Regions from separate parts of the Streptomyces sp. NPDC027663 genome, predicted to be linked through region 1. Evidence: riboswitches for the same ligand, from Rfam matches in the RefSeq annotation. Region 1 holds a riboswitch; the other holds the start of a gene.
The links. A riboswitch is a leader RNA that binds a small molecule or an ion and turns the genes downstream of it on or off. The one in region 1 is predicted to bind guanidine.

Region 1 (4,360 bases):
GCCTGAGCCGGTCGCTCTGGATGCGCCGGGCGTGCCCGGCCGGCTGCTCGACGAGCAGTGCCTCCGGTGTACGGGGGCGCCAGGGCTTCCGCTGCCCGTTCGGAGTAACGAACCGTTTATCGGACAGTCACGCCCGGAATCTCACTCCCGGGATCATGGAAAACGGCCCGCACCCGGGTTCTCCCGGTGCGGGCCGTTCATGCGGCAGAGGGCTCAGATGCCGAGGTCCTTGAGGATCTTCGCCACGTGGCCGGTGGCCTTGACGTTGTAGAGGGCCCGTTCGACCTTGCCCTCCCCGTCCACGACGACCGTGGAGCGAATGACGCCGACGACCGTCTTGCCGTAGAGCTTCTTCTCGCCGAAGGCGCCGTACGCCTCCAGGACCCGCTTGTCGGGGTCGGCCAGGAGGGTGACCTTGAGGGACTCCTTCTCGCGGAACTTCGCGAGCTTCTCCGGCTTGTCGGGCGAGATGCCGATGACGTCGTAGCCGGCGGAGGCCAGGACCTCCAGGTTGTCGGTGAAGTCGCAGGCCTGCTTGGTGCAGCCCGGGGTCAGGGCGGCCGGGTAGAAGTAGACGATGACCTTGCGGCCCTCGTGGTCCGAAAGGGACACCTCGTTGCCGTCGGCGTCGGGGAGGGTGAAGGCGGGGGCAACGTCCCCGGGCTGGAGTCGCTCGCTCATCGGACTAGCGTAACCGGGGGGCCTTGCGGTGCGGCGCGGGCATGAGCTGACAGACTGTCCGGAACAGCAGCAGCAGATTCGGCAGACTTCGGAGGCCGTACGGTGGCGGACACGTCGGACACCAGAACCCCGGCGCAGATCGAGGCGGACATCAAGCGTCGCCGTGACGTGCTGGCCGAGACGCTCGACGAGATCGGGATGCGGGTGCATCCGAAGACGATCGTCGGGGATGCGAAGGCCAAGGTCGTCGCCCATGTCGATCACACGGTCGGGCGGGCCTATGTGCAGGTCAACCGGGTGGTGAGCGATGTCCGGGCGCGGTTGGTGGACGACGAGGGCGCGCCTCGGCTGGAACGGGTCGTGCCGGTCGCGCTGGTCGTCGTGGGTGTGGTGGGGCTGCTGGCCTTCGGGGCCCGGCGGCGCAAGGACTGACCGGGGCAGGTAGGTTCAAGGCGTGAGCGCCAACAGAAACAGCACCCCCCATCACGACAAGCTGCCCATCCGGATGCTGCACGACCGGGTTCTCGTGCGGCAGGAGGCCGGTGAAGGCGAGCGTCGGTCGGGGGGCGGCATCCTGATTCCCGCCACGGCGGCGGTGGGGCGGCGGCTGGCCTGGGCCGAGGTCGTCGCGGTCGGCCAGAACGTCCGGACGGTGGAGCCGGGCGACCGTGTCCTGTTCGATCCGGAGGACCGGGCGGAGGTCGAGGTGCGGGGCGTGGCGTACGTGCTGATGCGTGAGCGTGATCTGCACGCCGTCGCCGCGGACCGGTTCGAGGGGTCGGAGGACTCCACGGGCCTCTATCTCTGAAGCAACCGACAAGAGGGCCGGTGACGATCGTCACCGGCCCTCTTGTCGTGTTTTTGTTATGTTCGGGAGCGAGCCCGACGAGACGCGCCGTACCGGGTCGAAGGCAAAGACGACGCACCGGAGAAGAGTCGCCACGTCTCGGAGGTGCCTGTCATGGCCTGGGTTCTGCTTGTCGTCGCCGGTCTGCTCGAGGTGGGCTGGTCGATCGGGATGAAGTACAGCGAGGGGTTCACCCGGCTGGTTCCCAGTCTGTTCACCGGCGCCGGCATCGTCGCGAGCATGGTGCTGCTGTCGTACGCCGCGAAGTCCCTGCCCATCGGTACGGCGTACGGCGTGTGGGTGGGGATCGGCGCGGCCGGTGCGGCGGTGCTCGGCATGGTGGTGCTGGGTGAGCCGGTCACCGCCGCCCGGATCTTCTTCGTGTGTCTGCTGCTGGTCGCCGTGGTGGGGCTGAAGGCGACCAGCGGTCACTGAGCCGACCGGGGCCGGGGTGTCATGTCCCGGGGCCGCCTCCGGTGCCGTCGATCGTGCCGGTGGTGCCGCCGGCGTCGGTTCCGCCGCCCGGTGTGCCGCCGCCGGTGGTCTGGTCCCCGCCGGTGGTGGGGCCGCCGTCGGTGGTGGTGCCGCCGTCGGTGGTGGGACCGCCGTCGTTCGTGCCGCCGGTGGTCTGGTCCCCGCCGGTGGTGGGGCCGCCGTCGGTGGTGGTGCCTCCGTCGGTGGTGGGACCGCCGTCGGTGGGGGTGCCGGTGGTGCCGCCGTCGGTGGGGGTGGCGGTCGCGCCGCCGTCGTTCTGGCCGCCGTCGGTGGCGGTGCCGCCGGTGTCCTGGCCGGCGTCGGTGCCGGGCGGGGTCGTGCCGGTGGCGGGCGGCTCCTGGATCTGGTCGGCGCCCTGTTCGAGTTCGAGGTCGAAGTCGGCGGCCGGCTTGCCCTTCAGCGCGTCGTGCGTGTACTGCGCCCAGATCCGGGTGGGCGGGCCGCCGCCGTTCATGCGCCCTTCGCCGAGGGCGCCGTACAGCGGCATGTGCTTGGCCGTCACGGGGTCCTGGCCCATGACGGAGACCACGGTGGCCAGGTTGGGGGTGTAGCCGGCGAACCAGGCGGCCGTGTCGTTCTCGGCGGTGCCGGTCTTGCCGGCGGCCGGGCGGCCCGCGCCCTGTGCCGCGGTGGCGGTGCCGCTCTGGACCACGCTCTGCAGGACGGAGGTGGTGGTGTCGGCGGCCTCCCGGCTGACGGCCTGCTTGACGCGCTGCTCGGGCAGCTTGACCTCCTCGGTGCCCTCCTTGGTGATCTTCTCGACCAGGGTGTACGTGCCGTGCTTGCCGTGGTTGGCGAGCGTGGCGTAGGCCTCGGCCATGTCCAGGACGCTGGCGGTGGCGGTGCCGAGGGCGACGGACGGGTAGGGCTGGAGGTCCGGGGTGTCGGAGGGGACGCCGAGGTCGATCGCGGTCTGCTTGACCTTGGCGGGGCCGACGTCGACGGCCATCTGCGCGTACACCGAGTTCACCGAGGAGTCGGTGGCCCTGCGGACGGTGATGTTGCCGTACGAGTGCTGGTCCTCGTTCTCGGGGGCGTAGGTGCCGCCGCTCCAGCCCTGGACGGGGCGCCGGTTGGTGCCGTCGTAGACGGTGTTCGGGGTGATGGTGCGGCCGTCCTGGGTGGTGGACCCGTTCTGCACGGCGGAGGTGAAGACGAACGGCTTGAAGGTCGAGCCGACCTGGAAGTCACCGCGGGTGGCGCCGTTGGTGTACTGCTTCACGTAGTCGATGCCGCCGTACATCGCGACGACCTTGCCGGTCTTGGGGTCGACGGAGGCGCCGCCGGCCCGGACGTAGGTGTCGGCCTTGCGGTTCTTCTTGTCCAGCTTGGAGATCAGCTGGTCGTCCACGGCCTTGACGAAGGCGTCCTGCCGGTTCTTCTGGATGGTGGTGGTGATGCGGTAGCCGCCGAGCGCGAGGTGGTCGGCGTCGATGATGTTGTTGGTGATCAGGTACTGCTTGACCGCCTCGACGAGGTAGCCGCGCTGGCCGGACAGGCCGGTGGAGATCGTCTGCTCCCTCGGCATGGGGAACTTCATGCCGGCCCGCTCGGACTCGCTGAGCCAGCCCTTGCCGACCATGCCGTTCAGCACGTAGTTCCAGCGGGCGACGGCCGCCTTCTTGTTCTCCGGGTGCGCCACGACGTCGTACTCGCTCGGCGCGTTGACGAGTGCGGCGAGGTAGGCGGCGCGGGCCGGGTCCAGGTCGGCGGCGTCGCGGCCGTAGTAGGCCTGGGCGGCGGCCTGGATGCCGTAGGCGTTGCGGCCGAAGTAGCTGGTGTTGAGGTAGCCCTCGAAGATCTCGTCCTTGGACTTGTTCTGGTCGAGCTTGATCGCGATGAAGAATTCCTTGGCCTTGCGGGTGAGCGTCTGCTCCTGGGCCAGGTAGTAGTTCTTCACGTACTGCTGGGTGATGGTCGAGCCGGACTGCTTGCCCTTGCCGGTGGCGGTGTTCCAGCCGGCGCGGACCATGGCCTTGAGGTCGACGGCGGACTCGGTGTAGAAGTCGCGGTCCTCGGCGGCCAGTACGGCGTGCTGGGCATCCTTGGAGACCTGGGCGAGGGAGACGTTCTCGCGGTTGACCTTGCCGTCGCGGGCCAGCTGGGAGCCGTCGGCGTAGAGGTAGACGTTGCTCTGCTTGGTCGCGAACGCGTTGGCCGGCGGGATCTTCACCATGGAGTAGCCGAGGAAGAAGAGCCCGCCGAGCAGGACGACGCCGAGGACAAAGGTGCCGAGCACCATGCGCCAGGTCGGCAGGAGCCGCCGCCAGCCGGTGCGCTTGGGCCGCTTGCCCTTCGCGGCCTTGGCCTTTGTCTTGACCTTGGCCTTGCCGTCGC
Region 2 (4,360 bases), on a different contig from region 1:
CGGCGGCGGGCGACCCGGCGCAGTTCGGCGATTCCGGCTGCCAGGTCGGTCCAGTGGTGGACGGTGAGCAGGGCCATCACGGCGTCGGCTGCGTCGTCCCGCAGGGGGAGGTGCTCCGCGACGGCCTGCACGGCGGGCGCGGATCCCGGCGGGCGCTGAGCGATCATGACCTGGCTGGGTTCGACCGCGAGAGCCGTCCGCGGCGGTTCGTAGGAGCCGGTGCCGGCACCGATGTTGATCACGTCGGTGGCGTTCCCGAGTGCGGCGTGGATCTGTGCGGCGATGCGTGGGTCGGGCCGGCGTGTCCGGGCGTAGGTGGCGCCGAGTGAGTCGTAGGTGGCCATGGCGGTCAGTATGCGCAGCGGCGCGGCCCCGGCGGTGAATCGGCGTGAAACCCCCTGCGCTCCCCCGGAGTTCGGAGTCGTCCGCGGGCCCGGCGGCGAGTGCCGAGGCAGGCGGTTGGGGGGACTGGCCGAGCCGGACACCCTCCGTACGCCGTCGAGCACTACCGAACCGGACACCCTCCGTACGTCGAGCACTGCCGAACCGGACACCCTCCGTACGCCGTCGAGCACTTTCGGGAACCCCTCCCGGCAAGATCCCATCTGACAGGGCGGCATGCCACCCAACGCTGGGCAAGTCCCGAGTCGCTCGGCCCGGTTGAGCGCCTCGGGCGTGTCCGTCGTGGTGGTCCATCGGAGATTGGAGACACCCCCCATGCGTCATTCCACCGCCCACAGAACCACGCCCCGGCGGATCGCCTCCATGGCGATAGCTGCCGGCGCGGTGCTCGGGCTCGTCGGTACGTCCACCGGGGCGGCCGACGCGGCGACGCCGGCGCACCCCGCCCGCCCGGACAGTCCCATCATCGGCGGCTCGGAGAAGCCCGTCGGGTCGTATCCGTTCATGGCGGCGCTGCTGGCCAAGGGCCGGGGCAACCCGCACGACCGGCAGTTCTGCGGCGGCAGCCTGCTGGACGCGAACGTCGTCATGACGGCGGCACACTGTGTCGTCGACGTGCAGCCGAAGGAACTCGAGACGGTCGTCGGCCGCACGGTGCTGTCCAAGAAGAACCAGGGACAGCTGCGCAACGTCATCGACGTCGTCGTCCACCCCCGCTACGCGCGGGGACAGGAGGCGTACGACGTCGCGTTCCTGCTGCTGGACAAGCCGGTCACCGGTACCGCGCCGGTGAACCTGCCGACCGCCGGCACGGACGCGCTCATCCGCCCGGGTGCCAAGGCCACGGTCATCGGATGGGGCAACACCGACACGGAGATCCCGGACTATCCGGACCGGCTGCGCGCGGTCGACGTGCCGATCGTGTCGCACATCGAGTGCAAGGCGTCGTACCCGGGCTACGACAAGAAGGTCAACGTCTGCGCGGGTGTCGAGGGCAAGGACTCCTGCCAGGGGGACAGCGGCGGGCCGATGTTCCGCAAGCTGCCGGGCCGCCGCGGCGTCTACCAGATCGGCATCGTGTCGTACGGCGACGGCTGCGCGGCACAGGGAGCTCCGGGCGTGTACACGTACACCGGCTCGGCCAAGCTGTGGGACACCCTGGGCGAGTCCGCCAAGGGCAAGAAGGTGAAGCGACTGCTCGGCCGCTGATCCGGTGAGAGGATGCCCTGTTTCCCGGGGTCCCGGGGTCCCGGGCGGACAGGGCATCCGCGGAGACCGGCGCAGTGTGCCGCAGGGAGCGGGACCGGTCAAGCCACGAATTTTCCTGGCATGACCGGAGGCGGGGGGTTGGGCCCCAATGGATGCAAGGCACCCGCCCACCCCCCACTCACCAGGATGTGCATACCCATGGCTCTTCGTCCCGCCTACCAGCGCCTCGCCCTTCTCGCCGCCTCCACCACGGTGATCACCGGAGGCGTACTGCTTCCCGCCACCGCCTTCGCCGCGCCGCCGGCCCCGCCCGTCGCCGCCGCCACCGTGGCCCAGGCCGACGGCACCGCTGCGGACAGCGCCGACGCGGACACCGCCGAGGCCGACACCGCCACGGCCGACAGCGCCGAGGCCGACAGCGCCGACTCCACGGCGCAGTGGACGCTGACCACCGACAAGGAGAGCGGCATCTCGGTCGAACTGCCCGGGCAGGCGGAGTCCGAGGCGGCGGACGGACACGACGGCCGCGGATACGCGGTGGAGACCGAGTACGGAAGCATCGGCTTCATGGTCCTCGACGAGGACGACCTCGATCTGCAGGACCTCCTCGCGGAGAACGTGGACGACTACAACCAGGCCTCGGAGTCCCCCGACGAGTCGATCAGCAGCGCGAACGTCCAGGAGGGCACCACGGACGACGGCAGCCCCCGGCTCGACGCGGACCTGAGCGCCGATGACGGCACCTACGGCCACGCCACCTACATCGTCGTCGGGGACCACGTGCTGGAGTTCGTCGTCTTCGGCACGGAGGACCAGGTGGATGCCATGCAGGCCGACTTCGCCCAGGTCCTGGAGAGCATCCAGGTGTCGGAAAGCGCCTCGGCGGAGTCCGACGACGACTGAGCACCCGGTTTCCGAGCCTCGCTGGGCCCTGTTCACAGGGCCCACAGGCCTGCTCAGGGGTCATGGTAGCTTCGCCGTGGCAGCTCACAGGTGTCTGCCCCGGACGAGACGTGCGCCGTACCCGGCCCGCCAAGACGACGCACACCTAGGAGACGTCATGGACGCGGGCACGCACCTGATCGACTTCACCGGACCGACTCCCCCGCCCCGGGCGCTGGACGTCCGGTGGATTCACGGCTCACCGTCGGCCAAGCACAACACCGATCCGGACATCCAGGTCCATCGGTACGACGAGCACACGTTCATCCTGCGACAGAACAAGGCGATCGACTACGAGGCGCCGTTCCTGTTCCTGATGTTCGGGAACGCCCGGGCGGTGCTGATCGACACCGGCGCCACCGCATCCGCCGAGTTCTTTCCCTTGCGCCAAGTGGTCGACGAGCTCGTCGCCGGCTGGCTCGCCCGCCATCCCCGGGAGACGTACCACCTGCTGGTGCTCCACACCCACGCGCACGGCGACCACATCGCGGCGGACGGCCAGTTCGCCGATCGCGCCGACACCACGGTGGTCGATGCCGATCTCGCCACCGCCTGGAAGTACTTCGGCTTCGACGCGGACCCCGAAGCCGTGGCGCACGTCGACCTGGGCGGCCGCGTGCTGGAGTGCCTGGCCACCCCGGGTCACCACGAGGCTGCGGTCACGTTCCACGACCCCTGGGCCGGCTTCCTGCTCACCGGCGACACGGTCTATCCCGGTCGGCTCTACATCCAGGACTGGGAGGCCTTCGCCCGGACGATCGACCGCCTGATCGACTTCTCCGAGCGCCGGCCGGTCACCCACGTGCTCGGCTGTCACATCGAGATGACCAGGGAGCCGGGGGTGGACTACCCGGTCCGCACCACCTACCAGCCCGACGAGCCTCCCCTGGAGATGACCACCGGCCATCTGCACGAGATCCGGGCGGCCCTCAGGGAACACGGCGGCCGGCCCGGCCGGCGCGTGCATCCCCTCTTCATCCTGTGGCCGAACACATGAGCCGTCACTGACGCACACCCCCGCCGTGGACATCGGCGACCCCGCCCGGCCCATTCGGCCGGCAGGCGGGTCCCGGCGATCACGCCGAGGTCTGCCGCGAGGCGGAGTTCAGCGGCTCGGCGGCACCGCCGGCGAAGTGGCCGCGGGCCCCGCTCGCCGGCCGCGTCGCGTTGCAGGGTCTCCCGCTCAAGGGGAGCGTGGATCGCAGCCGGCGTTGATGTCGCAGCTCCGGGCGGGTGTGGACTCGGCTGTCACAGACCCGCCCGCTGCCCTGTCTTGTTGGTGTGCGGCATGACGCACCGGGTCCGGCGGGGCATCCGCCGGTATCCGTCAGCAGCGAATCAGCAAACGGAGACAGGGATGAAGATCGTGGTCATCGGCGGTACGGGACTCATCGGTTCGCAGGTGGTCGCGCTGGTGCGCGACCGGGGTCACGAGGCTGTGGCGGCCTCCCCCTCCACGGGCGTGGACACCCTCACCGGACAGGGCCTGGCTGAGGCTCTCAAGGGCGCGGACGTGGTGGTGGACGTGTCGAACTCCCCGTCCTTCGAGACCGAGGCGGCGCTGGACTTCTTCACTCGTTCGGCCCAGCACGTGATCGAGGCAGAGAAGGAGGCGGGGGTGGGGCACCACGTCGCGCTCTCGATCGTGGGCGTCGATCAGGTGCCCGACTACGGCTACTACCAGGCCAAGGTCGCTCAGGAGAATGCCGTGCGCAACAGCGGCGTTCCGTACAGCATCGTGCGCGCGACGCAGTTCTTCGAGTTCATCGCTCCGGTGATGGACATGTCCACCGAGGGCGGGGAGGTG

Region 2: it holds a riboswitch for guanidine, as region 1 does, so the genes downstream of both, ACZ4SF_RS14270 (MBL fold metallo-hydrolase) here and ACZ4SF_RS00610 (DMT family transporter) in region 1, are expected to answer to the same signal.

What each region holds. Positions count from the first base shown of each region.
Region 1 covers NZ_JBVHSK010000001.1:148,081-152,440, reverse strand. The annotation lists partial or broken gene ACZ4SF_RS00630 (HNH endonuclease signature motif containing protein) at 1-88, opposite strand, end outside; gene bcp (thioredoxin-dependent thiol peroxidase) at 214-681, opposite strand; gene ACZ4SF_RS00620 (DUF3618 domain-containing protein) at 784-1,113, shown strand; gene ACZ4SF_RS00615 (GroES family chaperonin) at 1,187-1,489, shown strand; guanidine-III (ykkC-III) riboswitch at 1,545-1,608, shown strand; gene ACZ4SF_RS00610 (DMT family transporter) at 1,643-1,963, shown strand; gene ACZ4SF_RS00605 (transglycosylase domain-containing protein) at 1,983-4,360, opposite strand, start outside.
Region 2 covers NZ_JBVHSK010000004.1:237,574-241,933, forward strand. The annotation lists gene ACZ4SF_RS14255 (methyltransferase domain-containing protein) at 1-344, opposite strand, end outside; gene ACZ4SF_RS14260 (S1 family peptidase) at 766-1,611, shown strand; gene ACZ4SF_RS14265 (hypothetical protein) at 1,810-2,514, shown strand; guanidine-III (ykkC-III) riboswitch at 2,588-2,658, shown strand; gene ACZ4SF_RS14270 (MBL fold metallo-hydrolase) at 2,672-3,550, shown strand; gene ACZ4SF_RS14275 (SDR family oxidoreductase) at 3,911-4,360, shown strand, end outside.